2 regions of the Conyzicola lurida genome follow, and region 2 is predicted to be linked to the other one. Evidence: predicted binding sites of a transcription regulator. Region 2 holds the regulator's gene; the other holds the start of a gene.
What was found. The regulator HrcA, encoded in region 2, represses chaperone genes, less so after heat shock. The targets are predictions, from matches to a motif close to TTNGCACTCGNNNNNNNCGAGTGCNAA.

Region 1 (14,261 bases), 1.6 Mb from region 2:
GCTACGGCCACGGCGCCGTCGAGTCCGCCCGCGCGGCGCTCGCCGGGGGAGCCGTCTCGCTCGGCGTCGTCGAGATCGAGGAGGCGCTCGCGCTGCGCGCCGCCGGCATCGACGCGCCCGTGCTGTCGTGGTTGCACGGCAGCGGGGCCGACTTCGACGCCGCGACCTCCGCCGGCATCGAGCTCGGCGTGAACAACCTCGACCAGCTGGAACGGATCGCCGCGGCATCCGGGGTCTCGGTCGTGCACCTCAAGGTCGACAGCGGTCTCGGCCGCAACGGGGCGAACCCCGCCGAGTGCGCCGAACTGTTCGAGGCAGCGGTGCGCCACGAGCGTGCCGGGCGCCTGCAGGTGCGCGGGTTCTTCAGCCACCTCGCCAACGCGGGCGAGGCGGCCGACGCGGCGCAGGTCGCGCGCTTCACCGCGCTGCTCGACGAGGCCCGCGCCGCCGGGCTCGAGCCCGAGGTCGTGCACCTGGCCGCGACCGCCGCCGCGTTGCGCGTGCCGGAGTCGCGCTTCTCCCTCGTGCGCGTCGGGGTGGGCGCCTACGGGCTCTCGCCGTTCGACGATGCGACCAGCGCCGACCTCGGCCTCACCCCCGCGATGAGCCTCAGCGCCGAGATCATCTCGGTCAAGCGCGTGCCGGTCGGCAGCGGCGTCTCGTACGGCCACGACTACGTCACCGCGCGCGAGACTACGCTCGCGCTCGTGCCGATCGGGTACGCCGACGGTATTCCGCGGCACGCGTCCGGCGCGGGACCCGTCTCGATCAACGGGCAGCGCTTCTCGCTCAGCGGCCGCGTCGCCATGGACCAGTTCGTGGTCGACGTGGGCGACACCCCGGTCGCGGTCGGCGACCGCGCCGTGCTCTTCGGCGACCCGGCGACGGGTGCGCCGAGCGCCACCGACTGGGCGGACGCCGCCGGCACGATCAACTACGAGGTGGTGACCCGCATCGGCAACCGGGTCGTGCGGGAGTACTCGTGATCTCGCTGCGCATCGAGACGCCCGAGCAGATGGCCGAGCTGGGTGCGACGATCGCGGGGCAGTTGCGCGCCGGCGACCTGGTCACGCTCAACGGCGAGCTCGGGGCGGGCAAGACCACGCTCACCCGCGGCCTCGGCGAGGCGCTCGGGGTGCGCGGCGCCGTCACCAGCCCGACCTTCGTGCTCGCGCGCACCCACCCGCGGGTCGACGGTGCCCCGCTCGTGCACGTCGACGCGTACCGGCTGTCGAGCGCGATCGAGCTCGACGACCTGGACATCGACTTCGCGGCATCCGTCGTCGTGGTGGAGTGGGGCGAGGGCCTCCTCGACGGCATCACCGACGAGTGGCTGCAGCTCGACATCGTGCGGCCCGTCGGCGGCACCGTGACCGACGACGGGGTCGAGGCACGCGAGATCACCGTGACCGGCCACGGCGCGCGCTGGGCAGACCTGGCCTGGCTCGAGCGGTAGCGCCCCCGCTCCCCGCCGTGGCGCTGAGTTTTGTGGCGCACGCGCCCGTTCGTGCCCGCGCGCCCGAGACAAACCACAGCGCGCCCGCGACAAACCTCCGCGCCCGCGACGACGCTCAGCGTCGTACACCCAGCGCGGTCGGCAGCGGGGTGCGGCACCCGCGATTAAGCTGACAGGGTGCTGCTCGCAATCGATACCTCCGCCGGAACGAGTGTCGCCCTCGTCGACCGCGACGCTGGGGTCCTGGCGGAGCGCGTCTCGCCCGACCCCCGCGGCCACGCCGAGATCGTCGGCAGCCTCATCCGCGAGTGCCTCGACGAGTCGGGGGTCGCGGTAACCGCCCTGTCCGGTGTCGCCGTCGGCATGGGGCCCGGCCCCTTCACGGGACTCCGCGTGGGCATCGCCGCCGCGCGCGCGTTCGCGTTCGGCGCGGGCAAGCCGGTCGTGCCCGTGGTGAGCCACGACGCCATCGCCTTCGGGCTCGTCGTGCCCACGCTCGTGGTGACCGACGCCCGCCGCCGCGAGGTCTACTGGAGCACGTACAGCGGCACCGACGCCGAGGGGCTCCCCGTGCGGGTGAGCGGACCGGCGCTGTGCAAGCCGGCGGAGCTCGAGGGCGTGGTACCCGACTTCGCCGCGTACGAGCGGCTCGACGCGAGCGTGGTCTCCGCGGCATCCATCGGTCTGTTGGCCGAAGGCCTGTACCTGCACAAGCGGCCGTTCGCGGGCGACGAGGCCCTCTACCTGCGCTCGCCCGACGTGACCATGAGCGCCGGCCCGAAGCGGGTCAGCTGATGGTCTGGCAGCTACGGCGCGCGACGGTCGACGACCTCGACGCGATCATGGCGATCGAGCACGCCGTCTTCCCGACCGACGCCTGGTCGGTCGAGTCGATGGGGTCTGAACTGTCGAGCACGCACGGCGTCTACCTCGTCGCGTTCGAGCACTCGGAGCCGCAGGACATCGTGGCGTACGCGGGGCTGCTCGCGCCGCGCGGCGCGTCGCAGGCCGACATCCAGTCCGTCGCCGTCGTCGAGAGCGCCCGCCGCCAGGGACTCGCCCGCACGCTTGTGCTCTCGCTCATCGACGAGGCGCGCGACCGCGGGGCGCGCGAGATCTTCCTCGAGGTGCGCGTGGACAACCCGGGCGCGCAGGCGCTCTACGACTCGCTCGGCTTCGAAGGGATCGCGGTGCGCAAGGGGTACTACCAGCCAGACAACGTGGACGGACTCGTGATGCGCCTCGAGGTGCCCGCACCCAAGACCTCGCCGGCGGTGGGCGCGTGACCGCCGCAGAGCCGCTCGTCCTCGGCATCGAGACCAGCTGCGACGAGACCGGCATCGGCATCGTGCGCGGCTCGACCCTGCTCGCCAACGTGATCTCCTCGTCGATGGACGAGCACGCCCGCTACGGGGGAGTCGTGCCCGAGGTCGCCGCCCGTGCCCACCTGGAGGCGCTCGTCCCCGCGCTGAAAGCGGCGCTCGCCGAGGCCGACGTCACGCTCGACGACCTCGACGCCATCGCGGTCACCAGCGGTCCCGGGCTCTCCGGCGCGCTGATGGTCGGCGTCGGCGCGGCCAAAGCGCTCGCCCTCTCGCTCGACAAGCCGCTCTACGCGGTCAACCACCTCGTCGGCCACGTCGGCGCAGACGTGCTCGACGACGACGCCCCGCTCGAATACCCCACCATCGCCCTCCTCGTCTCGGGCGGCCACACCTCGCTGCTGCTCGTGCGCGACCTCGTCTCCGACGTCGAACTGCTCGGCGAGACCATCGACGACGCCGCGGGCGAGGCCTTCGACAAGGTCGCGCGCCTGCTCGGCCTGCCGTACCCGGGCGGCCCGCAGATCGACCGCGTGGCCGTCGGCGGCGACCCCAAGGCGATCCGGTTCCCCCGCGGGCTCAGCCACCAGAAGGACATGGAGAAGCACCGCTACGACTTCTCCTTCTCCGGCCTCAAGACGGCGGTCGCCCGGTGGGTCGAACAGACCCGTGACTCGGGTGTCGAAGTGCCGATCGCGGATGTCGCGGCGAGCTTCCGTGAGGCGGTGGCAGACATCCTGCTCACCAAGGCCGTCGCGGCCTGCGTCGACTACGGCATCCCGCGCCTGCTGCTCGGCGGCGGGGTCGTCGCCAACGCCCGCGTGCGCGAACTGGCCGCGGAGCGTTGCGCCGCCGCGGGCATCGAGCTGCGCATCCCGCCGCTCTCCCTCTGCACCGACAACGGCGCGATGATCGCGGCGCTCGGTTCGCAACTGATCATGGCCGGGCACGCGCCATCCACTCTCGGATTCGGCGCGGACTCTACTCTTCCCGCCACGGTCATCCAGGCCTGATTGACGGCGTCCCACACTGGTGGGAGCATGGCTGCCATCCGTCGAATCGTGACCTGAGGAGCCTGCAATGGCCGATCCCATCGAACCCGTCCCGCAATCCTTCGCGGCGAATCCGACGACGTACCCGGCCGGCAAATCGCCGATCCTGTCGATCCTGTCGATGATCTCCGGCATCCTCGGAGTTCTCGCCGGGGTAGTCGGCGGCGGCTTCCTGTTCTCGGTCGCGGGCGTCGTGCTCGGGCACATCGGCCAGCGCAAAGAGCCGGAGGCGAAGGGCTTCTGGCTCACGGGCCTGATCACGGGGTACGTCGGAATTCTGCTCAACCTGATCGTGCTGGGCATCTGGATAGCGCTCTGGATCCTCTTCGCCACGAGCGGTGAAATGCGAGATTTCGACGACTTCTACCGGTACCGCTAGGGCGATTTCGCGCGTCCCTCGGTAGACTTGCCCCGACCTGTGAGGAGCACAACATGACTAACTCAGAAGACCAGTCGACGCCAGCCGTGCCGCCGGTGCCCCCAGCACCCGTCACGCCGCCCGAGTCCGCGCCCGTCGCGCCGCCCGCCGGCGAGGTGCGCCCCGACCCCTACGCGGCACCCGCGTACCCCACCGCCCCGCCCGCGTACGCGCCGGCCGGCAACGCCAACCCCTACGCGCCCACCGGCCCGGTCGAGCCCAAGGGCCTGTCGATCACCTCGATGATCCTCGGCATCGTCGGTCTGCTCTCCGGCGGATTCGGCCTGCTGATCTCGATCGCCGCGGTCGTCACGGGACACCTCGCCCAGAAGCGCCAGACCGTCGCCGGCAAGCCGTTCTGGCTCACCGGCCTGATCACCGGCTACATCGGTATCGCGCTCGGCCTGGTCGTGACGATCATCATCGTCATCGTGATCATCGCCGGCATCAACGCGGGCAGCACCGGCTACAGCGAGTACTCGTACAACAGCTAGATCCGTTCTGCCACGAGAGCCACTCTCTTCCCCTCCACGCGAGTGAGGAAGAGGGTGGCTTTTCCGTTGCCCTTGAGCGACAGCTTCGATCGGAACGCGGCCGGGTCGATGTCGACGCCGCGCTTCTTGATCTCGAGTGTGCCGATGCCGAGGGTCTGCAGCCGCTTCTTGATCGCGCGTTCGTCGAGCGGCAGCGTCTCGGTGATGCGGAAGCCGACCGCGAACGGCGTCTCGACCTTGGTGTCGCTGCTGAGGTAGGCGATCTGGTCGCTGATCATGCGCGCGTCGATCGACCGGGCGAGATCGCCGATGAGCCGGGCGCGGATCACGGCGCCGTCGGGCTCGTAGAGGTACTCGCCGAGCGGACCGAGCTCGACGTCGGGGCTGTCGGCCGCGGCGGTGAGTTCGGCGGTGCCGTGCTCGCCGATCACCAGGGCGGCGCGGCCGACGCCGGGACGGGCGACCGCGCCGAACCAGACGCCGAGCTCCACGACGTCGCGGTCGACCGAGATCCACTGCGCCTCGGCGCCCGCCGGGATGAGGTCGCGGTCGACCCCGGGGCCGAGCTTGACGCCCGTCGGCAGCCGCGAGCCGATGCCGAACGCGAAGTCGAGGGAGGGCGACCAGTCCGCGGGGTCTTTCAGGCGGCGCACGCCGTCGCGGCGGGCCGGGTCCAGGTAGACGCCGTCGTAGTCGGCGAGGTCCACGTCTTCGGCGGACGCGTGCTCGATGCCCGCCTGCTCGAAGGGCGCGAGGTTGTACGCGGCGATCGCGGCAGTCACCTCGTCGCGCTCGACGCCGGTGACGCGCAGGTCGATCGCGGCCATGGCGAGCGCGTCGGCGCCGATGCCGCAACCGAGGTCGACGATGCGCGAGAGCCCCGCGTCGCGGAACCGCCCGGCGTGCATCGCCGCGACCCGCAGGCGTGTCGCCTGCTCGAGACCGGCCTCGGTGAACAGCATGCGGTCGGCGAACGGGCCGAACTTCGCGGTCGCCCGCGAGCGCAACTTCGACTGGCTGAGCACCGCCGCCACGAGCGCGGGGGAGTGCCCGGCCTTCCGCAGCGCGGCGACAGATTTGACGACATCCGCCGCCTGGTCGAACGGTGGGAGCGAATCCAGCAGCCGGAGACCCTCGGTGGACAACAGCTCGCGTAACTCGGTGGCCTCCATCCCCTCATTCTCGCCTACGACGAGGGCGGGATGACGCGGGCCGTTGGCACTCGGATTGATCGAGTGCCAATATCCGACGTATAGTTGGTCTGGCACTCTCGTACGGGAAGTGCCAACCAAAGTTTTCGTGAGTTAGAAAGAAGAGGTCAACTGTGTCGGTCTCCATCAAGCCGCTCGAGGATCGCATCGTGATCAAGCAGGTCGAGGCAGAAACGACGACCGCCTCCGGGCTCGTCATTCCTGACACCGCCAAGGAAAAGCCCCAGGAGGGCGAAGTTGTCGCCGTCGGCCCCGGCCGCATCGACGACAACGGCAACCGCATCCCCCTCGACATCGCCGTCGGCGACAAGGTCATCTACTCCAAGTACGGCGGAACCGAGGTGAAGTACGGCGGAGAAGACCTCCTCGTGCTCTCCGCTCGCGACGTGCTCGCGGTCGTCGTCCGCTAAGCAGCGACACCAGCTTCACTCCGGAACGCCCGGTGGCTCAGGCCATCGGGCGTTTCGTCGTTAAAACCGCGGATAGGCTGAACGGGTGCCAACCGCCCCCGCTCCGTCGTCCACGAGCGGAGGGTTCGGACGCGGTCTGGCCTTCGGCGTCGCCGCCTACGCCCTCTGGGGCGTGCTACCCCTCTTCTTCATCCTGCTGCGTCCCGCATCGGCGTTCGAGATCGTCGCGTGGCGCATCGTGCTGTCGCTGGTCTTCTGCATCTTGCTCATCACCGTGACGCGCGGCTGGCCGCCCCTCGTCGCGCTGGTGCGCGATCGACGGGCGACGCTGATGCTCGGCGGAGCCGGCCTGCTGATCGTGGTCAACTGGCTCACCTTCATCTACGCGACGCTCTCCGGCCACGTGGTCGAAGCGGCGCTGGGCTACTTCACCAACCCCATCGTCACCGTGCTGCTCGGCGTCTTCGTGCTGCGCGAGAGACTGCGTCCGCTGCAGTGGGTCGCTATCGGCGTGAGCGCTGTCGCCGTGCTCGTACTGGCCGTCAACTACGGACAGTTCCCGTGGATCGCGCTCCTCCTCGCCTTCTCGTTCGGCTTCTACGGCCTGGTCAAGAAGCAGGTGGGCGGCCGGGTCGACGCGCTCAGCGGGCTCACGATCGAGACCGCCTGGCTGGCCGTGCCCGCCTCCATCGTGCTAGTGGTGCTGGCCGCGAGCGGAAGCCTCGTCACCGGTACCGCGGGCACCGGCCACACCCTCGCCATGTTGCTCGCGGGTGTGGTCACCGCCATCCCCCTGCTGTTCTTCGCGGCCGCCGCCCGGCGCCTGCCGCTCGCCTACCTCGGGCTCACGCAGTACCTGACGCCCATCCTGCAGTTCCTGATCGGCGTCTTCGTGCTCGGCGAGGCCATGCCCGCCGCGCGCTGGTTCGGTTTCGGTCTCGTCTGGATTGCCCTCGTGCTTCTCACGATCGACATGTTTCGTGCGTCACGGGCAACGAAATCCGTAGCGGGTTCAGGTAACGGAATATAACGATCGGGCCGTGTTACATGGCTGTAACACCCATGTATTGTGCCGGTGCGGTTGGCCTAATAGCTTTACAGCACGCACACAGCACCGCTGCGCGCATTCAACCTCAATCACATTTCACTTCACCAAGGAGCAACATGGGTGCATTCTCCCGGGCCAACTCGGCCACTCGCCCGAAGTCGGTCAAGGCTGCGATTAGCGGCATTACCCTCCTCGGCGTGAGCGCGCTGGTTCTCAGCGGCTGTGCTTCGACCCCCGACGCCGACAGCGGCTCGGCCGAAGACCTCACCCTCAAGTTCGGATCGATCCTGCCGCAGACCGGTAGCCTCGCACAGCTCGGCCCGCCCGAGTTCGCGGGTGTCGACCTCGCCATCAAGGAGATCAACGACGCCGACGCTGGCATCGAGGTCTCTGTCGAGCACAAGGACTCCGGCGACACCACGACCGACATCGCAACCCAGTCGGCCACGGCGCTCATCGCCGACAACGTGTCCGTCATCATCGGTGCTGCATCGTCGGGTGTCTCGAAGACCTTCATCGACCAGGTCACCCAGGCCGGTATCGTCCAGATCTCGCCGGCGAACACCTCGCCCGACTTCACCGACTACCCGGACGACGGATACTACTTCCGCACCGCGCCTTCGGACGTGCTGCAGGGCAAGATCCTCGGTAACAAGATCCTCGAAGACGGCAAGACCGACGTCGCCGTTCTCTACATGAACGACGCCTACGGCATCGGCCTCTACGACAACCTGAAGCTCAGCCTCGAAGACGGTGGCGCAAGCATCGTCGGCGAGCAGATCTTCGAGCCGTCGGCAACCGACTTCACCTCGGCCATCCAGGCACTCCTCGCGACCAGCCCCGACGCTCTCGTCGTCATCTCGTTCAACGAGATCACCACGATCGCCGAGCAGCTCGCCGGCCAGGGCTTCGACTTCTCGACGCTCTACGGCACTGACGGAAACTACGGAATCATCGGAGAGGCCGACACCAACGTCGACATCGCCGGCGCGCAGTTCACCAACCCCGGTGTTCTCGCCCCCGAAGACTTCCAGACCCGTCTGCAGGACCTGGTCACCGAGCAGGGCGACCCCGAGCTCGAGGTCTTCAGCTACGCGGCTGAGGCCTACGACGCAACGGTTCTCTCGGCTCTCGCCGCGATCGCCGGTGGAGCCACCGACGGTGCGACGATCCGCGACAACCTGAAGGACGTCTCCGAGGGTGGCACCGAGTGCACCACCTTCGCCGACTGTGCCGCACTGCTGGCCGACGACGCTTCGGCTGACATCGACTACAACGGTGTCTCCGGCCCGATCACGTTCGACGACAACGGCGACCCGACCGAGGCTTACGTCTCGATCTTCCAGTACTCCACTGGAAACGTCTCCGAGGGCATCGACCAGGTCTACGGCAAGCTGTAACCACTAGTCACACGAGAAAGGCCCCGGTCGCGAGACCGGGGCCTTTTTCTGTGCCCGCGAAGTCACCCCCGGCTACCAGCAGTAGTCGGCGAAGTACGCGTAGATCTGCGCGCGCACCTCGGCACCGACGTCGACCGGCACGATTCCTGCGGTGCCGTCGTCGAGCGTCACGGCGAGCGGCAGGTAGGTGCCGCGCTTGTCCTCCGCCAGGATGTGCGGGTTGCAGTTACTCGGCACGATCGCGAGTGTGGTCGAGAGCGGGCCGGATGCCGCGTCGAGCCGCCACCCCAACGGCCACGAGTCGCCGGAGCCCTCCGGGGCGATCAGCGTCGTGCGTCCCACCGATGACACCGTCGCGACCCCCTCCGCGCCCGTGGGCGTCGCCACGAGGTCGAGGAGCGCCACCGGCCGCCCCGCGCGCTGTTCCACCCGCAGCGGGCCGCTCACGCCGATCTCGGCGACCGCGGCCGTGTGTTCGACGATGCAGTCCTCCGCCGTCACCTTGGCGACGGTGCCGAACACGTCGGCGGGGTTCGCGGTGGCCTCGCCCGCGCCATCCGCCGTTCTGAATTGGAAGACGACCTCGGGGTCGGCGACCGTGCCGTCCGCGTCGCAGACGGGCGTGCCGAGCAGCACCCGCAGGTCGCGCGTGGAGCCGACCGGGATGTCCACGTCTCGGTCCCACACGGTGCCGTCGTCGCCGAACAGCGGCGAGACGAACGCCGCCTCGGTCACCGTGACGGGGTCGTCGGAGTCGTTCGTGATCGAGATCTCGAGCGCGCGCGGCGCGTAGTCGAGCCGGTACTGCTTGATGCCGACGGTGACGCCGTCGGGCAGGGGCACGCTGTCGGGCGGCGGAGCCGCGGAGGGGCCGCACGCAGAAAGGCCTGCCACGGCGATGACACCGAGGCAGGCCTTTCCGATCGAACGGGTGCGCGTGGCTACTTCTTCTCCTGATCGGCCGCCAGGGTCCCGAGGTAGAGCTCGATGACCTTGGGGTCGTTCATCAGTTCGCGGCCGGATCCCGAGTAGGCGTCGCGGCCTTGGTCGAGAACGTAGCCGCGGTCGCAGATCTGCAGGGCGCGGCGTGCGTTCTGCTCCACGATGAGGACGGAGACGCCCGCCTTGTTGATGATCGAGATGTTGATGAACGTCTCGTCCTGGCGCACGGGGGAGAGGCCGGCGCTCGGCTCGTCGAGCAGCAGCACCGTCGGGTCCATCATGAGCGCCCGCGACATGGCGACCATCTGGCGCTCGCCGCCCGAGAGGGCACCCGCGCGCTGCTTGAGGCGCTTGCCGAGCTCGGGGAACAGGTCGGTCACGAAGCCGAGGCGTTCCTTGAACATCTTCGGCTTCTGGTACGAGCCCATCTCGAGGTTCTCCTCGATGGTGAGGCTCGGGAAGACGTTGTTGTTCTGCGGAACCATGCCGACACCGCGCGACACGAGCTTGTCGGCCTTGAGGCCGGTGATGTCGCCGCCGTTCAGCTCGATGTTGCCGCTGCGGATGTTGACCTGGCCGAAGATCGCCTTCAGCAGCGTCGACTTGCCGGCGCCGTTCGGGCCGATGATGCCGACGAGTTCGCCCTTCTCGACGAAGATGCTGCAGCCGTTGAGGATGTCGACGCCGGGGATGTAGCCGGCGACGAGGTCCGTGGTGCGCAGTACTGTCTCGGTCACTTCGTCGCCTTCTTGGTTGTCGGCGCCGCTGCGGTGCCATCTTCTTCGATTTCGTGCTCGATCTCGTGCTTGACCAGGTCGGAGTCCATCGTCTCGGCGATCTCCTGCTGTCCCGTGAGGGTGCCGAGGTCGACGTCGTGGTGGGCGCCGAGGTAGGCGTCGATCACGGCGGGGTCGGTCATCACGGTCGAGGGCGGGCCCTCGGCGACGATGCGGCCCTCGGCCATCACGACCACCCAGTCGGCGATCTCGTTGACCATGTGCATGTCGTGCTCGACGAACAGAACCGTCATGCCCTGGGTCTTGAGGTCGAGGATGTGGTGCAGCAGCGACTGGGTGAGCGCCGGGTTGACGCCGGCCATTGGCTCGTCGAGCATGACCAGTTCGGGCTCGCTCATGAGAGCGCGCGCCATTTCGAGCAGCTTGCGCTGTCCGCCGGAGAGCGACGACGCGTGGTCGTCGGCCTTGGCGTCGAGCTTGAAGCGCGCGAGCAGGTCCATCGCCTTGACGGTGATCTCGTCTTCGCGGCCGCGCCAGAGCGGACGGAAGATCGCCTTGAACAGGTTCTCCCCGCCCTGGCGTCCGGCGCCGAGACGCATGTTCTCGATCACCGTCATGCCACCGAGGGCCTTGGTGAGCTGGAACGTGCGGATCATGCCGAGACGCGCGACCTTGAACGCCGGCATTCCGGCGAGGTCCTTTCCGCCGAACGTCCACGTGCCCGTGTTGGGCTTGTCGAATCCGGTGAGCAGGTTGAAGAACGTGGTCTTGCCGGCACCGTTCGGGCCGATGAGGGCCGTGATAGAACCGCGGGGGATCTCGAGGTGCGCCACGTCGACGGCGGTGAGACCGCCGAACTGGCGGCTCACGCTGTCGGCGACGACGATCGGGTCTTTTTTGGCGACACCGGGCACGATGTTGTCGACATCGAGAACCAGGTCTGCGACTGGAGTCTTATCAGACACTGAAGAGCGCCTCCTTCTTCTTGCCGAAGATGCCTTGCGGCCGGAATATCACGAGCAGCATCAGCGTGACGCCGATGATGATGAAGCGGATCGGGCCCTGCTGAGTGCTCGAGATCGGCAGCAGCTCGTTCGAGACGAGCAGGCTGAGGATTCCGTCGGACAGCGACAGGGTGACCCAGAAGATGATCGAGCCGGCGATCGGACCGAAGACCGTCGCCGCTCCTCCGAGCAGCAGGATCGTGTAGAGGAAGAACGTCAGCTGCGTGCCGTAGTTGTCGGGCTGCAGCGACCGCGGCAGGATGAAGAGCGCTCCGGCGATACCGCCGAAGATTCCACCCAGGATGAGCGCCTGCATCTTGTAGGCGAACACGTTCTTGCCGAGGCTGCGGACGGCGTCCTGGTCCTCGCGGATTCCCTTGACGATGCGACCCCACGGGCTGCGGACGAGCAGGAAGACGAGGAGGCAGGCGATGCCGACGATGACCCAGGCGACGAGACGCACCCACCACTGGTCGGCGGAGTAGGTGAGCACACCCAGTCCGAACCGGCCTTCGGCGAGCGGGTTGACCGCGTTGAAGTTGACCGCGGCGCCGTTGATGCCCTCCGAGCCTCCGGTCACGTCCGAGAACTCCGGCGTCTTGACCGAGAGGCGGATGATCTCCGCCGCCGCGATGGTCACGATGCTGAGGTAGTCGGCGCGCAGTCGGAGTGTCGGGATGCCGAGGATGAGCGCGAAGACCGTCGATGCGATCACCGTCGCGGCCGAGGCCGCGGCGAGCAGCAGGAGCGGGTAGCCCCACTCCGGCCAGTCGAGGGCCCATCCGGGAACGGGGAGCTGGCCGAGCTGCACGGTCGTGATCGCGAAGGCGTAGCCTCCGACGGCCATAAAGCCGGCCTGACCGAAGTTCAGGAGGCCCGTGAAGCCGAAGTGCACGGCGAGGCCGAGCGCCGCGAGCGCGTATGCCGCGGTGGTCGGGGAGAAGATCTCTCCGAATGCGAGGGGGATGAAGTTGTAATCCATGTGTTTTCCCTAGCCGATTCTCTCGCGGCGACCGAGGATGCCCTGAGGTCTGAAGAGCAGGATGATGATCATGATCACGAGGGCCGCGACGTACTTGAGGTTCTCGGGGATCCAGATCGTTGACACGTTGATGAAGACACCGATGACGAGCGAGCCGACCAGGGCTCCGAACGCGGTACCGAGTCCACCGAGCGTGACGGCGGCGAAGACGAGGAGCAGGATCGAGGCTCCCGTGTCCCAGCGCAGCGACTGGTAGTAGCCGATGAAGACGCCGGAGAGGGCCGCGAGGGCCGCTCCGCCGATCCAGACGATACGGATGACGCCCTCGACGTCGATGCCGGAGGCCGCTGCCAGCGACCGGTTGTCGGCGACCGCTCGGGTGGCCTTACCGATCTTGGTGCGCAGCAGTACGAACGCCACGGCGAGCAGGAGCACGATCGCGATGACCGCTCCCGCGACATCCGTGAATCTCAAGCTCACGGAACCGATGACCAAGAACGGCTTCGGGTCGCTGGGGAGCGAGAGACGGTCGGCGCCCCAGATGAACGCGAACAGGTAGCGCAGCACGAGCGAGAGACCGATCGTGACGATCATCAGCGGGATCAGCCCGAGGCCGCGCTTACGCAGCGGTTTCCAGAGGCCGGCGTCCTGCACGTAGCCGAACACACCGCCGAGCACCACGGCGACCACGATGGCCAGCGGTGCAGGCCAGCCGAAGATGCCGCTGAACGTGTACGCCATCAGAGCACCGAAGGTCACCAGCTCGCCGTGGGCGAAGTTGTTGAGGCCGGTGGTGCCGTAGATCAGCGAGAGGCCGATGGCCGCGAGCGCGATCAGCAGACCGAAGATCAGACCCGAGACGACCTTGGGCCAGAACAGGGTCAAGAAGTCGGGGCCGGATGACGCGCTGCTGCCGCCACCGCCCGCGGACGGGGTCGGTTCCGCGCCCATCGCCGGGTTGTCCGGCGAGACCAGGAAGATGCCGGGGGCATTCTGCTGTCCGGCCGACACCGTGATGTCGCGGGGGTTCTTGTTCGGGAAGCCTGCCTCGGGAGGAAGCGTCGACTCGTCGATCGTGATCGTGTAGTCGCCGGGCTCTTCGAGGCCGATGATGACCTTGCCGTCTTCACCGGTGACCAGGTCTTCGTCCACGCCGTCGCCCGACACGTTGACGCCGATGTTCGGCATGTTCGCTTTGTCGGCGGCGAGGCGCACCCAGACTTGGATGGTCTGCTCTGCGTCTTCGGGGGGAATAACGTCGGTCGGTACTGATGCGTGCGCCGAGGCTGGCATCAATGCCAGAAGCGTCACCGCCAGACCGAATGCTCCGAGTACGAGCTTGCGGGCTCGACTCTTCTGCGCGGGCTCTGCCACGGATGGACCTCCAGGTGTCGTTCACTAACTGCTGTGTTTTGTCGAACAACGCCTGTCATCGACACCCATAAAGTACCCCGGGGATGTGTCAATCGTGTTTCGACGCTGAAACGCGCAATCGCAATCCTCACGCGGGAACATAAGGAGGTCAAGCTGGGTTAATATTGTCTACCGGTATTCAGTGTGGCATCCGGGTCATTTTCACTCTTATCTCTAGGGGACTCATGGACCAGCCTGATCCTTTCGGTTTTATCGGACTCACGTACGACGACGTCATGCTGCTCCCGGGGCACACTGACGTGATCCCGAGCGAGGCAGACACCACGTCGCGCCTCACACGCCGCATCTCCGTCGCGTCGCCGCTGCTCTCCGCGGCGATGGACACCGTGACCGAGTCGCGCATGGCGATCG
Region 2 (14,261 bases):
GCAACTGGCGTGGGACAAGGTCCGACCGGCACGCGTCGTTCTGGTGTCGGGTACCGAGGGTTTCCTCGCCGACCGCGCGATCCGCCTGCTGCGCGACACCCTGCGCATCGAAGACCCCAGCCTCGAGCTCGGCGACCTCGAAGCCGACCACTACGCACCCGGCGAGCTCATCACCCTGGCCAGCCCGTCGCTCTTCGCCGAGCCCCGGTTCATCCGCGTCACCGGCGTCGAGAAGTGCACCGACGCGTTTATGGAAGACGTGCTGCGCTACCTCGAGAACCCGGCCGACGACTGTTACGTCGTCCTCCGGCACGCGGGCGGGGTGCGCGGTAAGCGCATGCTCGACGCGATCCGCGGCGGACTCGGCAACGGCATCGAGATCGTCTGTGCCGACCTCAAGAAGGACACCGAGAAGCTCGACTTCGCCGCGGCCGAATTCCAGGCAGCGGGCCGTCGCGTCACGCCCGGCGCCCTCCGCGCGCTCGTCTCCGCGTTCTCCGACGACCTCGCCGAGCTGGCCAGCGCCTGCCAGCAGCTGCTCGCCGACGCGAGCGAGCAGATCACCGAGGTGACGGTCGAGAAGTACTACTCCGGCCGGGTCGAGACCACGGCATTCAAAGTGGCGGATGCCGCGATCGCGGGCCGCCACGGCGAAGCACTCATCCTCCTCCGGCACGCCCTGGCCTCGGGAGCCGACCCCGTTCCGATGCTGGCAGCGTTCGCGTCCAAGCTGCGCACCATGGCGAAGCTCTACAACGTGCGGGGCAGCGACGCGCAGCTCGCGCAGCAGTTCTCGCTCGCCCCGTGGCAGGTGAACCGCGCCCGCAAAGACCTCCAGGGCTGGAGCGACGACGGTCTCGGCCGCTCGATCGAGCTCCTCGCCGACACCGACGCCCAGATCAAGGGCGGCGGCCGCGACCCCGTCTACGCCCTCGAGCGCATGGTCGGCATCGTCGCGGGCCGCGGCGCCCGCTAGCCCGAGCGGGTCGAGCCTGTCGAAACCCCTCGCGGGTCGGGCTGTCCGAGCGGGTTGAGTCTGTCGAAACCCTTCGCGGCTCGGGACGATGCCGCCCCGCTGGTCGAGCCTGTCGAAACCCTTCGCCGACCAGAGACTTCGACAGGCGCGATCTGCCCGAATCGCGACCGCGGGTTTGAGCCGTCGAAACCCTGTCGCACCCAGCGTCATCCGCCCCGGCACACACGAACGACAGGACGCGTCCTGCCGAAAGCGCCGATGCGTCCTGTCGAGCGCGCGAACCGGGCGTTTCGTCCTGTTGAGCGGGCGAGGTGCGCCCAGCGAAACAGGATTTCGACAGGCTCGATCCGCCGGCGGGAGCGATTTCGACGGGCTCGATCCGCCTCGGCATGCGAAAAGCCCCTCCCGCCGGAGCGGGAGGGGCTTTCGAAGAGTGGTAACGCTTAGAGCGCTGCAACCTGCTTGGCGATCGCCGACTTCTTGTTGGCGGCCTGGTTCTTGTGGATGACGCCCTTGCTGGCTGCCTTGTCGAGCTTCTTGGCTGCGACGAGCAGGGTCGCGACGGCGAGTTCCTTGTCGCCCGCGGTGATCGCTGCGCGCACGGAGCGGATAGCGGTCTTGACCTCGCTCTTGACGGCCTTGTTGCGGTCCTGCGACTTCTTGTTGGTTCCGATGCGCTTGATCTGCGACTTGATGTTTGCCACTGAATTTACCTTCTTGTTGTAGAGCTGACGTTTGTAAGAATCACTGCACGACCGTCTGGCGAGACGCGTCGCGCGAAGCGGCCGAGGAAAAGAATTTCCCGGCCGCGAATATGCAATAGAGGGTTGCACGGAAGCCAACAGGCAACATTACCAGTTGCCAGCCCGTTCCGGCAATCAGAGACCGTCGGCCGGGCGGGACGAGTTTATCGCGTCGACCAGCACCCGGGTGAATTCGACAGGCCGGGCGACGCTCACCATGTGGCTCGCGCCCGGGATCCGCACGAGCGTGCCGTGTCGGGTGGCGGCGAGGAAGCTGCGCTCCTGCAGCCGGATGTGGTCGAGAGTGCCGTTCACCAGCCAGATCGGCTGCTCGATGCGCGACAGCGAGTGCGCCATCCTGATGCCTCGGAGTTCGCGCAGCACGTCCTGCATGACCTCGAGGGCGACGCCGCCGGCGATGACATCGTCGGCGTATTCCGGGTCGCGGATGACGGCGCGCACGACGGCGTTATTGAGCCCGAGCCCGCGGTCGGGCAGCAGGTGGATCGCCGCCGCCCCGACCCGCCAGGCATCGAGGATGACGCGCGACGGCTGGGTGCCGCAGCTCGCCGCGAGGATGCCGGTCACGTCGCGGGGTTCCGCTGCAGCCCAGTGCGCGGCGAGATAGCCGCCGAGCGAGAATCCGCAGAGGAACACCGGCCCGGGGGCCGCAGCCACGGCGCGGTCGATCGTCTCGACGCCGCCCGCGAGAGTGAATCGCTCGTGCATGCGCGACCCGTGCCCGGGCAGGTCGGGCGTGATCACCGTGTAGCCCAGCGCGGAGAGGGCGAGGACCTGGTGCCGCCACATCGACGACGACGTGCGCAGCCCGTGGACGAGCACCACTGTCGAGATCGGGGCGGAACCGGGCATGGCCTCAGCGTAATAGCCTGAGGGTATGCCGCATCTTGCCCAGCACATCGAGTCGGTCCCCGGATCCGGCATCCGCCACATCTTCGAGATCTCGACGAAGCTCGACGACGTCATCTCCCTCGTGATCGGCGAACCCGACGTGCCGGTCGCCCCGCACATCGCCGAGGCAGCCAAGCGCGCCTGGGACGCCGACGAGACCGACTACACGCCGAACGGCGGCATCGCCCCGTTGCGCGCCGCGATCGTCGACAAACTGGCCCGCGAGAACGGCGTGCACGTCGACGTCGAACGAGTCTGGGTGACGGTCGGCGCGACGCAGGCGCTCTACCAGGCCATGACGCTGACGCTCGCGGCCGGCGACGAAGCGCTCATCCCCGATCCCGGCTACACGACCTTCACCATGGGCGTGCGCATGCTCGACGCCCACCCCGTGCCCTATTCGCTGCTGCCCGAACGCGGGTTCCTGCCCGACATCGCCGAGCTCGAACGCCTCGTCACCGACCGCACCCGCGTACTCATCGTCAATTCGCCGTCCAACCCGCTGGGCGCGATCTTCCCCGAAGAGGTGCTGCGGGAGCTGCTCGACTTCGCCCGCCGCCACGACCTCTGGATCATCAGCGACGAGGTCTACGAGTACTTCACCTACGGCGAGAAGCACGTGAGCATCGCCAGCCTCGAGACCGCCGAAAACGGCGAGCGCAGTCGGGTGTTCTCCGCCTTCTCCCTCTCCAAGACCTACGCGATGACCGGCATCCGGGTCGGCTACCTCGTCACGCCGCCCGGGCTCGCCGCCACGATGCGCACCGTGCAGGAGGCGACCATCAGCTGCGTCAACAGCCCGGCACAGTACGCCGCCGTCGCCGCGATCACCGGAGACCACGAGCACGTCGCCGCCGCCAAGGCCCACTACCGGGCCAATCTGGTCGCCGCCACCGGGTATCTCGACAGCCGCGGCATCCGCTATCTGCCCCCGACAGGGGCCTTCTACCTCTGGATCGACGTGAGCCATGCCAGTGCGGGGGATGTCGCGGCCTGGGCCGAGACCCTCCTGCTCGAGCAGCGCGTGGCCGTCGCCCCGGGCAGTGCGTTCGGACGCTCCGGCGAGGGCTGGATCCGCGTCTGCCTCGCCAACTCCGAGGAGAACCTCATCGCCGGCCTCTCGCGGATCCCGGCAGGAGTGTGAGCGGCCAGCGCATCGTCATCGCCGGCGCGAGCGGGTTTATGGGGCGGTACTTCGCCCGCCGCTTCCGGGAGGACGGCGACACCGTCGTCACGGTCGGCCGCAGCGGCGCCGACGTCGTCTGGGGCGATACCGCCGCACTCGAGGCGGCGATCGACGGCGCCGACCTGCTGCTCAACCTCGCCGGCAAGAGCGTGAACACGCGGTACAGCGACAAGAACCGCGCGGCGATCTTCAGCTCGCGCCTGCTCACCACGGGCGAGCTCGGCCGCGCCGTCGAGACCGTGCCGAACCCGCCCGCGCTCTGGCTCAACTCCAGCACCGCCACGATCTACCGGCACGCCGACGACCGCCCGATGACCGACGCCGACGGCCAGATCGGCAACGGCTTCTCGGTCAACGTCGCCACCGCCTGGGAGCGCGAGTTCTTCGCCCACTCCCGCGACGGTGTGCGTCAGGTCGCGCTGCGCATGGCGATCGTGCTCGGCGACGGGTCCGCCCTGTCACCGCTGCTCTCCCTCACCCGAATCGGTCTCGGCGGGCCGCACGTCGGCGGCAAGACAGCGGGCGCCCGCCAGATGTTCTCCTGGGTCCACATCGACGACGTCTACCGTGCGATCCGGTTCATCCAGACGGATGCCGCGATCGACGGCCCCGTCAACGTGGCGGCCCCGCGGCCGGTCACGAACCGCGAACTCATGGGCACGCTGCGACGCGTGCTCGGCGTGCCGTTCGGGCTCCCGCTCACCCGGTGGATGCTCGAGCTCGGCTCGTTCGCGATCCACACCGAGACCGAGCTGCTGCTCAAGAGCCGATGGGTGCTGCCGACGACGCTGGAGGCCGAGGGCTTCGAGTTCGAGCACCCCGAGCTCGAGGGTGCCGTGCGCGCCATCACCGGCACGGCGGCAGAGGCCCCGCGGGTACCCTGAGCCACAAACCGGGGGTTACCCCGATGGAACCGGGGATTCGTCGCTTCTAGCCTTGGACCATGACCCAGACGCTTCCCACCACAGCGGTTCCCACCGCTCCCGCCGCGACCCGCAACCTCAGCGTGGTCGCCCTGATCCTCGGCATCGCCTCGGTGCTGCTCGGGCTCACCTTCCTCGTCCCGATCGCCGCGATCGTGGTCGGTGTCCTCGCCTACCGCCGCGAACCCGAGGGCCACGCCTTCGCGGTCTGGGGCATCGTACTCGGCGCCGTGATGGCGTTCGGCTGGTTCGTCACGGCCGTGGTCGGCATCGTGTTCGCCGGACCGTGGCTGCTCGTCGGACTCTTCTGACACCGCGCTGACGACGGTCAGCGCGCGCCCCGCGCGCGACTCGTGGGAGAATAGGCACAAATGTCTCCCCGCGCACTCACGGCCCTCGAGCCTTCCTCCACCGATCCGGCGTTCATCCGCAACTTCTGCATCATCGCCCACATCGACCACGGCAAGTCGACCCTTGCCGACCGCATGCTCCAGATCACCGGTGTGGTGAGCGACCGCGACATGCGCGCCCAGTACCTCGACCGCATGGACATCGAGCGCGAGCGCGGAATCACGATCAAGAGCCAGGCCGTGCGTATGCCGTGGGAGCTCGACGGCCAGACCTACGCGCTCAACATGATCGACACCCCCGGGCACGTCGACTTCACCTACGAGGTATCGCGCTCGCTCGCCGCCTGCGAGGGCGCGATCCTCCTCGTCGACGCCGCGCAGGGCATCGAGGCGCAGACGCTCGCGAACCTCTACCTCGCCCTCGAGAACGACCTCACGATCATCCCCGTGCTCAACAAGATCGACCTCCCCGCGGCCGACCCCGAGAAGTACATCAAGGAGATCGTCGGCCTCATCGGCTGCAAGCCCGAAGACATCCTGCTCGTCTCGGGCAAGACGGGCGTGGGAGTGCCCGAACTGCTGGATGCCGCGACCCGCCTGATCCCCGCACCCGTCGGGGACGCGGACGCACCGGCCCGCGCGATGATCTTCGACTCGGTCTACGACGCGTACCGCGGCGTGATCACGTACGTGCGGATGATCGACGGGAAGATCAACCCGCGCGAGAAGATCATGATGATGAGCACCAAGAGCGCCCACGAGGTGCTCGAGATCGGCGTCAGCGCTCCCGAGCCGACTCCGACCAAGGGCCTCGGCGTCGGCGAGGTGGGCTACCTCATCACCGGCGTCAAGGACGTGCGCCTCTCCAAGGTCGGCGACACCGTCACGAGCCACGCGAAGCCGGCCGAGATCGCCCTCAAGGGCTACTCCGAGCCGATCCCGATGGTGTTCTCGGGCCTCTACCCGATCGACGGTTCCGACTACCCGCTCCTGCGCGAGGCGCTCGACAAGCTCAAGCTCTCCGACGCCGCGCTCGTCTACGAGCCCGAGACCTCCGTGGCCCTCGGCTTCGGTTTCCGCTGCGGATTCCTCGGCCTGCTGCACCTCGAGATCATCACGGAGCGTCTGGAACGCGAGTTCGGTATCGATCTCATCGCCACCGCGCCATCCGTCATCTACGAGGTCACGACCGACGACAAGAAGACCGTCACCGTGACCAACCCGAGCGAGTTCCCCGGCGGAAAGATCGCGTCGGTGAGCGAACCGATCGTCAAGGCGTCGATCCTGCTGCCCAAGGACTACGTCGGCACGGTCATGGAACTCTGCCAGGGCCGCCGCGGCACGATGCAGGGCATGGAGTACGTCGGCGAAGACCGCGTCGAACTGCACTACACGATGCCCCTCGGCGAGATCGTCTTCGACTTCTTCGACCAGCTGAAGAGCAAGACCGCCGGCTACGCGAGCCTCGACTACGAGCCCATCGGCGAGCAGGACGCAGACCTCGTCAAGGTCGACATCCTGCTGCAGGGCGAGGCCGTCGACGCGTTCAGCGCCATCGTGCACCGCGACAAGGCCTACGCCTACGGCGTTCTGATGACCGAGCGCCTCAAGAAGCTCATCCCGCGTCAGCAGTTCGAGGTGCCGATCCAGGCCGCGATCGGCGCGCGCATCATCGCCCGCGAGTCCATCAGCGCGATCCGCAAGGACGTGCTCGCCAAGTGCTACGGCGGTGACATCACCCGCAAGCGCAAGCTCCTCGAGAAGCAGAAGGAGGGCAAGAAGCGCATGAAGATGGTCGGCCGCGTCGAGGTTCCCCAAGAGGCGTTCGTCGCCGCGCTCACGGGCGACACGGAAGCGAAGAAGAAGTAAGGACCGGCGTGAACGCCGACCTCTGGGCCCGCCCGGTCAGCTACGGCGCCGTGGGAGCCACCCAGGCACCCGACCTGCTGCAGTACCCGCCCGCCGGATACCGGCCGATCGAGCGCCGCGCCCGCATCGGGCACGGCGACGAGCGGTTCGCCTGGGCCTCCGCCGCGGTGCTCAGCTGGGTGGTGCAGAAGAACAGCGGGTTCCGCGTCGAGACCGGGCACACGCCCGACTACGTCAGCGAACTGACCTACACGCCTGTCACGTTCGACGCCGCGGGGGAGCCGGTCGTGCCCTCGCACACCTCGGCGACCGGCGAGACGGTCTTCGCCCCCGACGGCACCGCGCTCATCGCCCCGGGCGACACCGTTCTGCTCTCGATCCGGTTCTGGCCGGTCTGGGTGAAGGCGCCGGCCCGCGTCGTCTACGTCGTCGACGAGCCGAGCCGCCGCGGCTTCGCCTACGGCACCCTGCCCGGTCACCCCGAAGACGGCGAAGAGGCGTTCCTCGTCGAGCAGACCGAGGACGGCGCCGTCTGGATGGTCATCCGCGCGTTCTCCCGTCCCGCCGCCTGGTACTGGTGGCTGGTCGCGCCCGTGCTGCGGGCCACGCAGTGGTTCTACACGCGCCGCTACCTGCGTGCCCTCGGCGGGCCGCTCGAGTAGCACCCGCCCCGCCTGCCACACTCGGGGCATGCACCGCAGCATCCGCGCCGTCACCGCCGCCCTCATGCGCAGCCCCGTGCGGCACGTGCTGCGCCCGCTGATCACCCCGTTCGACCGGTTCCTGTTCCGCGTCTCGGGCGGGCGGCTCAAGCTCAGCGCCCCGATGATCCCGTCGCTCACGCTGTTCACGACCGGGGCGAAGACCGGGCTGCGGCGCGAGACCCCGCTCATGTGCTTCCCCCGCCCGGACGGCGGCTGGTACGTCGCCGGCAGCAACTTCGGGCTGCCGCGGCACCCCGCGTGGACCGCGAACCTCATCGCGAACCCGCTCGCCGAGGTGCACTACCGGCGCGAGACGGTGCCGGTGCGGGCCACGCTGCTCGACCCGCGGCAGGCCGAGGACGTCTGGCCGGTGCTCGAGCGGCAGTGGCCGCGATACCGCGACTACGAGAAGACGGCTCGCCGCGACATCCGGATCTTCGCCCTCGACCGACGTCAGGCGGCACCCGGGCCGGTCTGAGAGAATCAGACAATGCCCAGCGCCCTTCCCCTCGCCGACCCGGCACCCGCCGACGGCCTCCTGCCGTCTTCCGTGATGGATGCCGCGGCGAGCCGTCACCTGGGGATCTACGTGCACGTGCCGTTCTGCCGGGTGCGCTGCGGGTACTGCGACTTCAACACCTACACGTCGGAAGAGCTGCGCGGTGCCAAGCGCAGCGACTACGCGGGCCAGGCGATCGAAGAGGTCGCCCTCGCCGGGCGGGTGCTGCGCGAATCGGGGCTGCCCGAGCGCCGCGTCTCGACCGTCTTCTTCGGCGGGGGAACCCCCACGCTGCTGCCGGTCACCGACCTGGCCGCCATGCTCGCCTCGGTCATCGACGGCTGGGGTCTCGAGCCCGGCGCCGAGGTCACCACCGAGGCCAACCCCGACTCCGTCGACCGCGACTATCTGTTCGCGCTGAAGGCAGCCGGCTTCACCCGTGTCTCGTTCGGCATGCAGTCGGCCGTGCCGCACGTGCTCGCGACCCTCGAGCGCACCCACGACCCGAAGCGTATCCCGCTCGTCGTCGCCTGGGCGCGAGAGGCCGGACTGCAGGTCAGCCTCGATCTCATCTACGGCACGCCGGGGGAGTCGCTCCTCGACTGGGAAGCCTCGATCGACGCGGTGCTCGCCGAGAATCCCGACCACATCTCCGCCTACGCGCTCATCATCGAGGACGGCACGAAGCTCGCCCGGCAGATCCGCCGCGGCGAGGTGGCGCGGCCCGACGACGACCTGCAGGCCGACATGTACGAGCTGCTCGACGCCAAGCTCGCCGCTGCCGGGTACGACTGGTACGAGGTGAGCAACTGGTCGCGCGACTCCGCCCACCGCTCGCGGCACAACCTGTCGTACTGGCAGGGCCACGACTGGTGGGGCATCGGCCCCGGTTCGCACAGCCATGTCGGGGGAGTGCGCTGGTGGAACGTGAAGCACCCGTCGGCGTACGCCGACCGCATCCTCGCGGGCCTCTCGCCCGCGGCCGGGCGTGAGACGCTCGACGCCGAGACGCGACGAGTGGAGCGCGTGCTGCTGCTCACCCGCATCCGTGAGGGCCTGCGCATCGACGAACTTGAGCCGTCGGGCCGCACCGCCGTCGCCGGCCTGATCGCCGACGAACTCGTTAACGCGGCAGCCGCCCTGCGCGGATCAGTGGAACTGACCCTGCGAGGGCGGCTGCTGGCCGACGCCGTCGTACGACGCCTGCTGGAGTAAACGCGGGAGCGGGTGCTACTTGATGAACTGGATCGTCAGCGGGTACTTGTAGGTCTCGCCCTTGTTGGCGGCGACGGCGGCGATGATGCTGAAAACCACGACGACGACGAAGATCGCCAGGTAGAGGATCGACAGGATGCCGAGGGTGATGGCGGCGAGCACGGTCGCTGCCACCCAGTAGATCAACATCGAGAGCTGGAAGTTGAGCGCGGTGAGGGTGTGCGCCCGGATGAAGGGGCCGCGGTCCTTGAGGACGAGGTACCCGACGAGGGCCGGGACGAAGTAGAACAAGATCCCTCCCACGTGGATGAGGGTGGCCCACAGTCGCTCGTCGCTCGGGCTGAGCGGCTGCGGCGTGGTCGGCTGATAGTTGTCTGAGGGCGGGGGCGCGTCTGTCATGCGCTCATTAAAGCAGGGAAGCTCAGTGATTGTCGCGATTATTTTCGCAGCGCTGACTTTTCGTCGAGGACGTCAGCGCAGGAAGCGCACCGACACCGGATAGCGGTACTCCCCGCCCGCGTTGACCCGCGAGCTCGCGGTGAGCGAGAGCACGACGTTCAGCGCGTACAGCGCGGCGGGGAGCACCAGGGTGAGCGACGCGGCCGGACCCAGCGACACGAGCGACATCGCCAGCGACAGCACGCCCGCGACGACCAGCAGCGAGACGTATCCGATCGCCGCGGTGATCTGCCAGTTGAGGGCTTCCTTCGATTCCTTCCGCGCCACCCCCGCGCGCTGCCGGGTGACGACGAAGACGATCAGGGCCGGAATCGGGCCGAGCACACCGCCGAGATGGGCGAGGCTCGCCCACGCGCGGTCGTCGCGGAGCGCGCGGGCGCGGGAGGATACGGAGTCTGTCACTGCGGGGGGTGTGCCTTTCGCCTGACCCCCGTTCGGGGGTGGTCTCGAAGTGCTTCCACACGGTACTGCCTCCGTCCGGTGCGTGCAATCCCTCCCACTCGGCGCAGCGCGGTACAATTGGCAGTCAGGCAGTTCGAGTGCCAACGGGCGAAGGGAGGGTGCGACATGGTGTCGGATCGCAGTCTCGAGGTCCTCCGTGTCATCGTGCAGGACTACGTGGCCTCCCGTGAGCCGGTGGGGTCGAAGTCGATCGTCGAACGGCACTCCTTCGGGGTCTCCGCGGCGACCATCCGCAACGACATGGCCCTGCTCGAAGAAGAAGAGCTCATCGTCGCACCGCACACCTCCTCCGGCCGCGTCCCGACCGATAAGGGCTACCGCGTCTTCGTCGACCAGTTGGCCGACCTGAGACCGCTCAGCTCGGCGCAGCGTCAGGCCATCGAGACCTTCCTCGGCCAATCGGTCGACCTCGACGACGTGCTGTCGCGCACCGTGCGCCTGCTCTCGCAGCTCACCCACCAGGTCGCCCTCGTGCAGTACCCCACTCTCTCCCGATCGCGCGTCCGTCACGTCGAGATCGTGCCTCTCGCTCCGCGCCGCCTGATGACCGTGTTCATCACCGACACCGGCCGGGTCGAGCAACGCCTCGTCGACACCGCCGGAGACATCGACGAACTCTTCCTCGCCGAGCTCCGCAGCACCCTCAACGCGCGCCTCGGCGGACTCGCTCTCGCCGAGGTCGCCGGCTCGCTCGCCCACATCGGCGCGAGCTATCCCGCCGACCGCCGCGACCTCGTCACGCAGATCGCCGCCTCGATCGTCGAACAGGCCACCGAGCGTCGCCAGGAACGACTGGTGATGGCCGGCACCGCGAACCTCGTGCGCACGGAAGAGGACTTCAACGGCAGCATCTTCCCGGTGCTCGAGGCGATCGAAGAACAGGTCACCCTGCTCAAGCTCTTCGGCGAGGTCGACGGCGACCACCACGGCGTCGCCGTCACCATCGGGCGCGAGAACGCCGAGTTCGGACTCGGCGAGACCTCGGTGCTTTCGAGCGGCTACACGTCCTCGGGTGGCGCACTCGCCCGGCTAGGCGTGCTCGGCCCGACCCGCATGGACTATTCCAACAACATGGCAGCGGTGCGAGCAGTCGCCCGCTACCTGACCAGACTGCTCGGCGACGATGGAGACCGATGACCATCGACACCGCCGTGACCACCACCAGCGTGAGGATTGACAAGTAACTGTGGCTGACCACTATGAAGTACTCGGCGTCGACAAGTCGGCGTCTCCCGAAGAGATCAAGAAGGCCTACCGCAAGCTGGCCCGAGAGTTCCACCCCGACGTGAACCCCGAGCCGAGCGCGTCCGACCGGTTCAAGCAGGTCACGCACGCCTACGACGTGCTGAGCGACGCGCGCCAGCGGCAGGAATACGACAACCAGGGCAGCGGCCAGTTCGGCGGCGCCCAGGGTTTCGGCGGATTCAGCGACATCTTCGAGACCTTCTTCGGCGGCGGAGCCCCCGGCGGCGGCGGAAGCGGAGCGGCACCCCGGTCGCGCAAGGAACGCGGCGGCGACGCCCTCCTGCGCGTGGAGGTCGACCTCGACGAGGTCATCTTCGGCACCAAGCGCGACCTCGAGGTGAACACCGCGATCCTCTGCGACACCTGCGAGGGCAGCTGCTGCGCCCCCGGAACCCGCGCCGTCGTCTGCGATATCTGCCACGGGTCCGGCCAGATCCAGCGCGCCGTCCGCAGCCTGCTCGGCAACATCATGACGTCGAGCCCCTGTGGCACCTGCCGCGGCTACGGCACCGTCATCCCGAACCCGTGCCCCACCTGCGCCGGCCAGGGCCGCGTGCGCGCCACGCGCAAGATGACCGTCGACATCCCCGCGGGAGTCGACACCGGACTGCGCCTGCAGCTGCCGAACCAGGGTGAGGTCGGTCCCGCCGGCGGGGCCAACGGCGACCTGTACCTCGAGATCAAGGTCAAGCACCACGAGGTCTACAGCCGCAACGGCGACGACCTGATGGCCACCCTCGAGGTGAGCATGGCGGATGCCGTGCTCGGCACCCGCGTCCGCGTCGACGCCCTCGACGGCGAGCTCGAGCTCGACCTCAAGCCGGGAACGCAGAGCGCCGACATCCTCACGATCAAAGACCGCGGAGTCAGCAAGCTCCGCGGCGGCGGCCGTGGCGACCTCAAGATCGGCGTGCAGGTCGTGACGCCGACGAAGCTCAACGGCAAGGAGCAGGAGCTCATCCGCCAGTTCGCCGGCAGCCACAAGGCCAAGGCGCCGCACCTCGCGTCGTTCCAGCAGGGACTGTTCGCCAAGCTGCGCGACCGCTTCCTGAACGTCTGACACCCATGGCGCACTTCTACCTGAACGAGCTCGTCTCGACCGCCGAGGTCGGGTCACGGGTGTCGGTCGAGGGTGCGGAAGCGCGGCACGCGGTCACCGTCAGCCGTCTCGCGGTCGGCGAGACGGTGTCGATCGGCAACGGCCGCGGGCTCGTCGTGACCGGCACCGTGGTCACCGCCGAGCACACCGACCTCACGATCGAGGCCGTCGAGGTCACCGACGTGCCCCGCACCGAGCCGGCGATCTTCCTCGCCCAGGCACTGGCCAAGGGCGACCGCGACGAGCTCGCGGTGCAGGCGGCCACCGAGCTGGGCATCGACGGCGTCATCCCGTGGACGGCCGCCCGGTCGATCTCCCGCTGGGAGGGTGCGAAGGTCGCCAAGGGCCACGACCGCTGGACCGCGATCGTGCGCGAGGCGACCAAGCAGTCGATCCGTGCCTGGCTGCCCGACGTGCTCGACCTGGTCAGCACGAACCAGCTCGTGCGGCTGTCGTCCGAGGTGCGGATGCTCGTGCTCGAGCCGACGGCGGAGCTCGCCCTGAGCGCGCTCGAACCCGACGACCGCGACATCGTGCTCGTCGTCGGGCCGGAGGGCGGCATCGCGCCGCACGAACTCGAGGCGCTCACCGCGGCGGGGGCCACCCTGGTGCGCCTCGGCGACACCGTGCTGCGCACCTCCACCGCGGGCCCGGCGGCGATCGCTGTGCTGAACGCGAAACTCGGCCGGTGGTGACCGCCAGCGATTAAGCTGGTGGCTATGTCTACTTCCGAGCCGTCGATCTTCAGCCGAATCCTCGCGCGCGAGATTCCCGCGGACATCGTCTACGAGAGCGAATCCGTGTTCGCGATCACCGACATCGCCCCGCAGGCGCCCGTGCACCTGCTCGTGATCCCGAAGACGGGCGAGTACCGCTCCGTCGGCGAACTCGCGAAGGCGGACCCGGCACTCCTCGCCGAGATGGTGGCGGTTGCCGACCAGCTCGCCGCCGAACGCTCCGACGGCGAGTACCGACTCGTCTTCAACACCGGCGAAAGCGCCGGCCAGACCGTATTCCACGTCCACGCACACGTGCTGGGCGGGCAACTCCCGGAAGGAACCCTTGCCGACTAGCAGTAACAGGCCGATGAGCAGCGACAGGCCGATCAACGCCAGCACCGTCCCGGAACCCACGTTCCACCGGGTCGATCTCGAGGTCGACGGGGTCGCCATGGTGCGGCTCCTCGGACCGCAGGACCGGCTTCTGCACACCATCGAGCGCCAGTTCCCGCTCGTCAGCGTGCACGTCCGCGGCAACCGCATCACCCTGTCCGTCGACCCCGACGTCGAGGACAGTTCCGATCAACTGCACCCAGCACTCCTGCTGGTCGAGGAGCTCATCCAGATGATTCGCAACGGCGTCGATCTCGGCGACACAGAGGTCACCCAGTCCGCCCGTATTCTGCGCGAGAAGACGGGCAGCCCGTCCACCCTGCTCAGCGAACCGATCGTCTCCAGCCGCGGCACGACCGTGCGGCCCAAGACGAGCGGCCAGAAAGAGTACGTCAGCGCGATCGACCAGAACACCATCGTGTTCGGCATCGGCCCGGCGGGAACCGGCAAGACGTACCTCGCGATGGCCAAGGCCGTGCAGGCGCTCCAGCGCAAAGAGGTCGAGCG

Region 1: a site for HrcA is predicted at 5,958-5,984, ahead of groES (co-chaperone GroES). Genes of this name have one in related genera too.

The regions. Positions count from the first base shown of each region.
Region 1 is NZ_JACHMJ010000001.1:176,175-190,435, forward strand. It holds gene alr (alanine racemase) at 1-986, shown strand, start outside; gene tsaE (tRNA (adenosine(37)-N6)-threonylcarbamoyltransferase complex ATPase subunit type 1 TsaE) at 1,016-1,456, shown strand; gene tsaB (tRNA (adenosine(37)-N6)-threonylcarbamoyltransferase complex dimerization subunit type 1 TsaB) at 1,634-2,251, shown strand; gene rimI (ribosomal protein S18-alanine N-acetyltransferase) at 2,251-2,742, shown strand; gene tsaD (tRNA (adenosine(37)-N6)-threonylcarbamoyltransferase complex transferase subunit TsaD) at 2,739-3,791, shown strand; gene HD599_RS00970 (DUF4190 domain-containing protein) at 3,859-4,209, shown strand; gene HD599_RS00975 (DUF4190 domain-containing protein) at 4,263-4,742, shown strand; gene HD599_RS00980 (class I SAM-dependent methyltransferase) at 4,739-5,914, opposite strand; gene groES (co-chaperone GroES) at 6,067-6,363, shown strand; gene rarD (EamA family transporter RarD) at 6,449-7,393, shown strand; gene HD599_RS00995 (ABC transporter substrate-binding protein) at 7,609-8,811, shown strand; gene HD599_RS01000 (hypothetical protein) at 8,884-9,705, opposite strand; gene HD599_RS01005 (ATP-binding cassette domain-containing protein) at 9,753-10,490, opposite strand; gene HD599_RS01010 (ATP-binding cassette domain-containing protein) at 10,487-11,455, opposite strand; gene HD599_RS01015 (branched-chain amino acid ABC transporter permease) at 11,448-12,476, opposite strand; gene HD599_RS01020 (branched-chain amino acid ABC transporter permease) at 12,486-13,850, opposite strand; gene guaB (IMP dehydrogenase) at 14,075-14,261, shown strand, end outside.
Region 2 is NZ_JACHMJ010000001.1:1,816,415-1,830,675, reverse strand. It holds gene holA (DNA polymerase III subunit delta) at 1-976, shown strand, start outside; gene rpsT (30S ribosomal protein S20) at 1,420-1,680, opposite strand; gene HD599_RS08795 (alpha/beta fold hydrolase) at 1,855-2,592, opposite strand; gene HD599_RS08790 (pyridoxal phosphate-dependent aminotransferase) at 2,618-3,775, shown strand; gene HD599_RS08785 (TIGR01777 family oxidoreductase) at 3,772-4,701, shown strand; gene HD599_RS08780 (DUF4190 domain-containing protein) at 4,761-5,051, shown strand; gene lepA (translation elongation factor 4) at 5,112-6,959, shown strand; gene HD599_RS18330 (DUF1990 family protein) at 6,968-7,621, shown strand; gene HD599_RS08765 (nitroreductase family deazaflavin-dependent oxidoreductase) at 7,650-8,141, shown strand; gene hemW (radical SAM family heme chaperone HemW) at 8,154-9,377, shown strand; gene HD599_RS08755 (DUF4870 domain-containing protein) at 9,393-9,776, opposite strand; gene HD599_RS08750 (magnetosome magnetite crystal formation protein family) at 9,849-10,238, opposite strand; gene hrcA (heat-inducible transcriptional repressor HrcA) at 10,404-11,435, shown strand; gene dnaJ (molecular chaperone DnaJ) at 11,485-12,603, shown strand; gene HD599_RS08735 (16S rRNA (uracil(1498)-N(3))-methyltransferase) at 12,609-13,337, shown strand; gene HD599_RS08730 (histidine triad nucleotide-binding protein) at 13,362-13,715, shown strand; gene HD599_RS08725 (PhoH family protein) at 13,813-14,261, shown strand, end outside.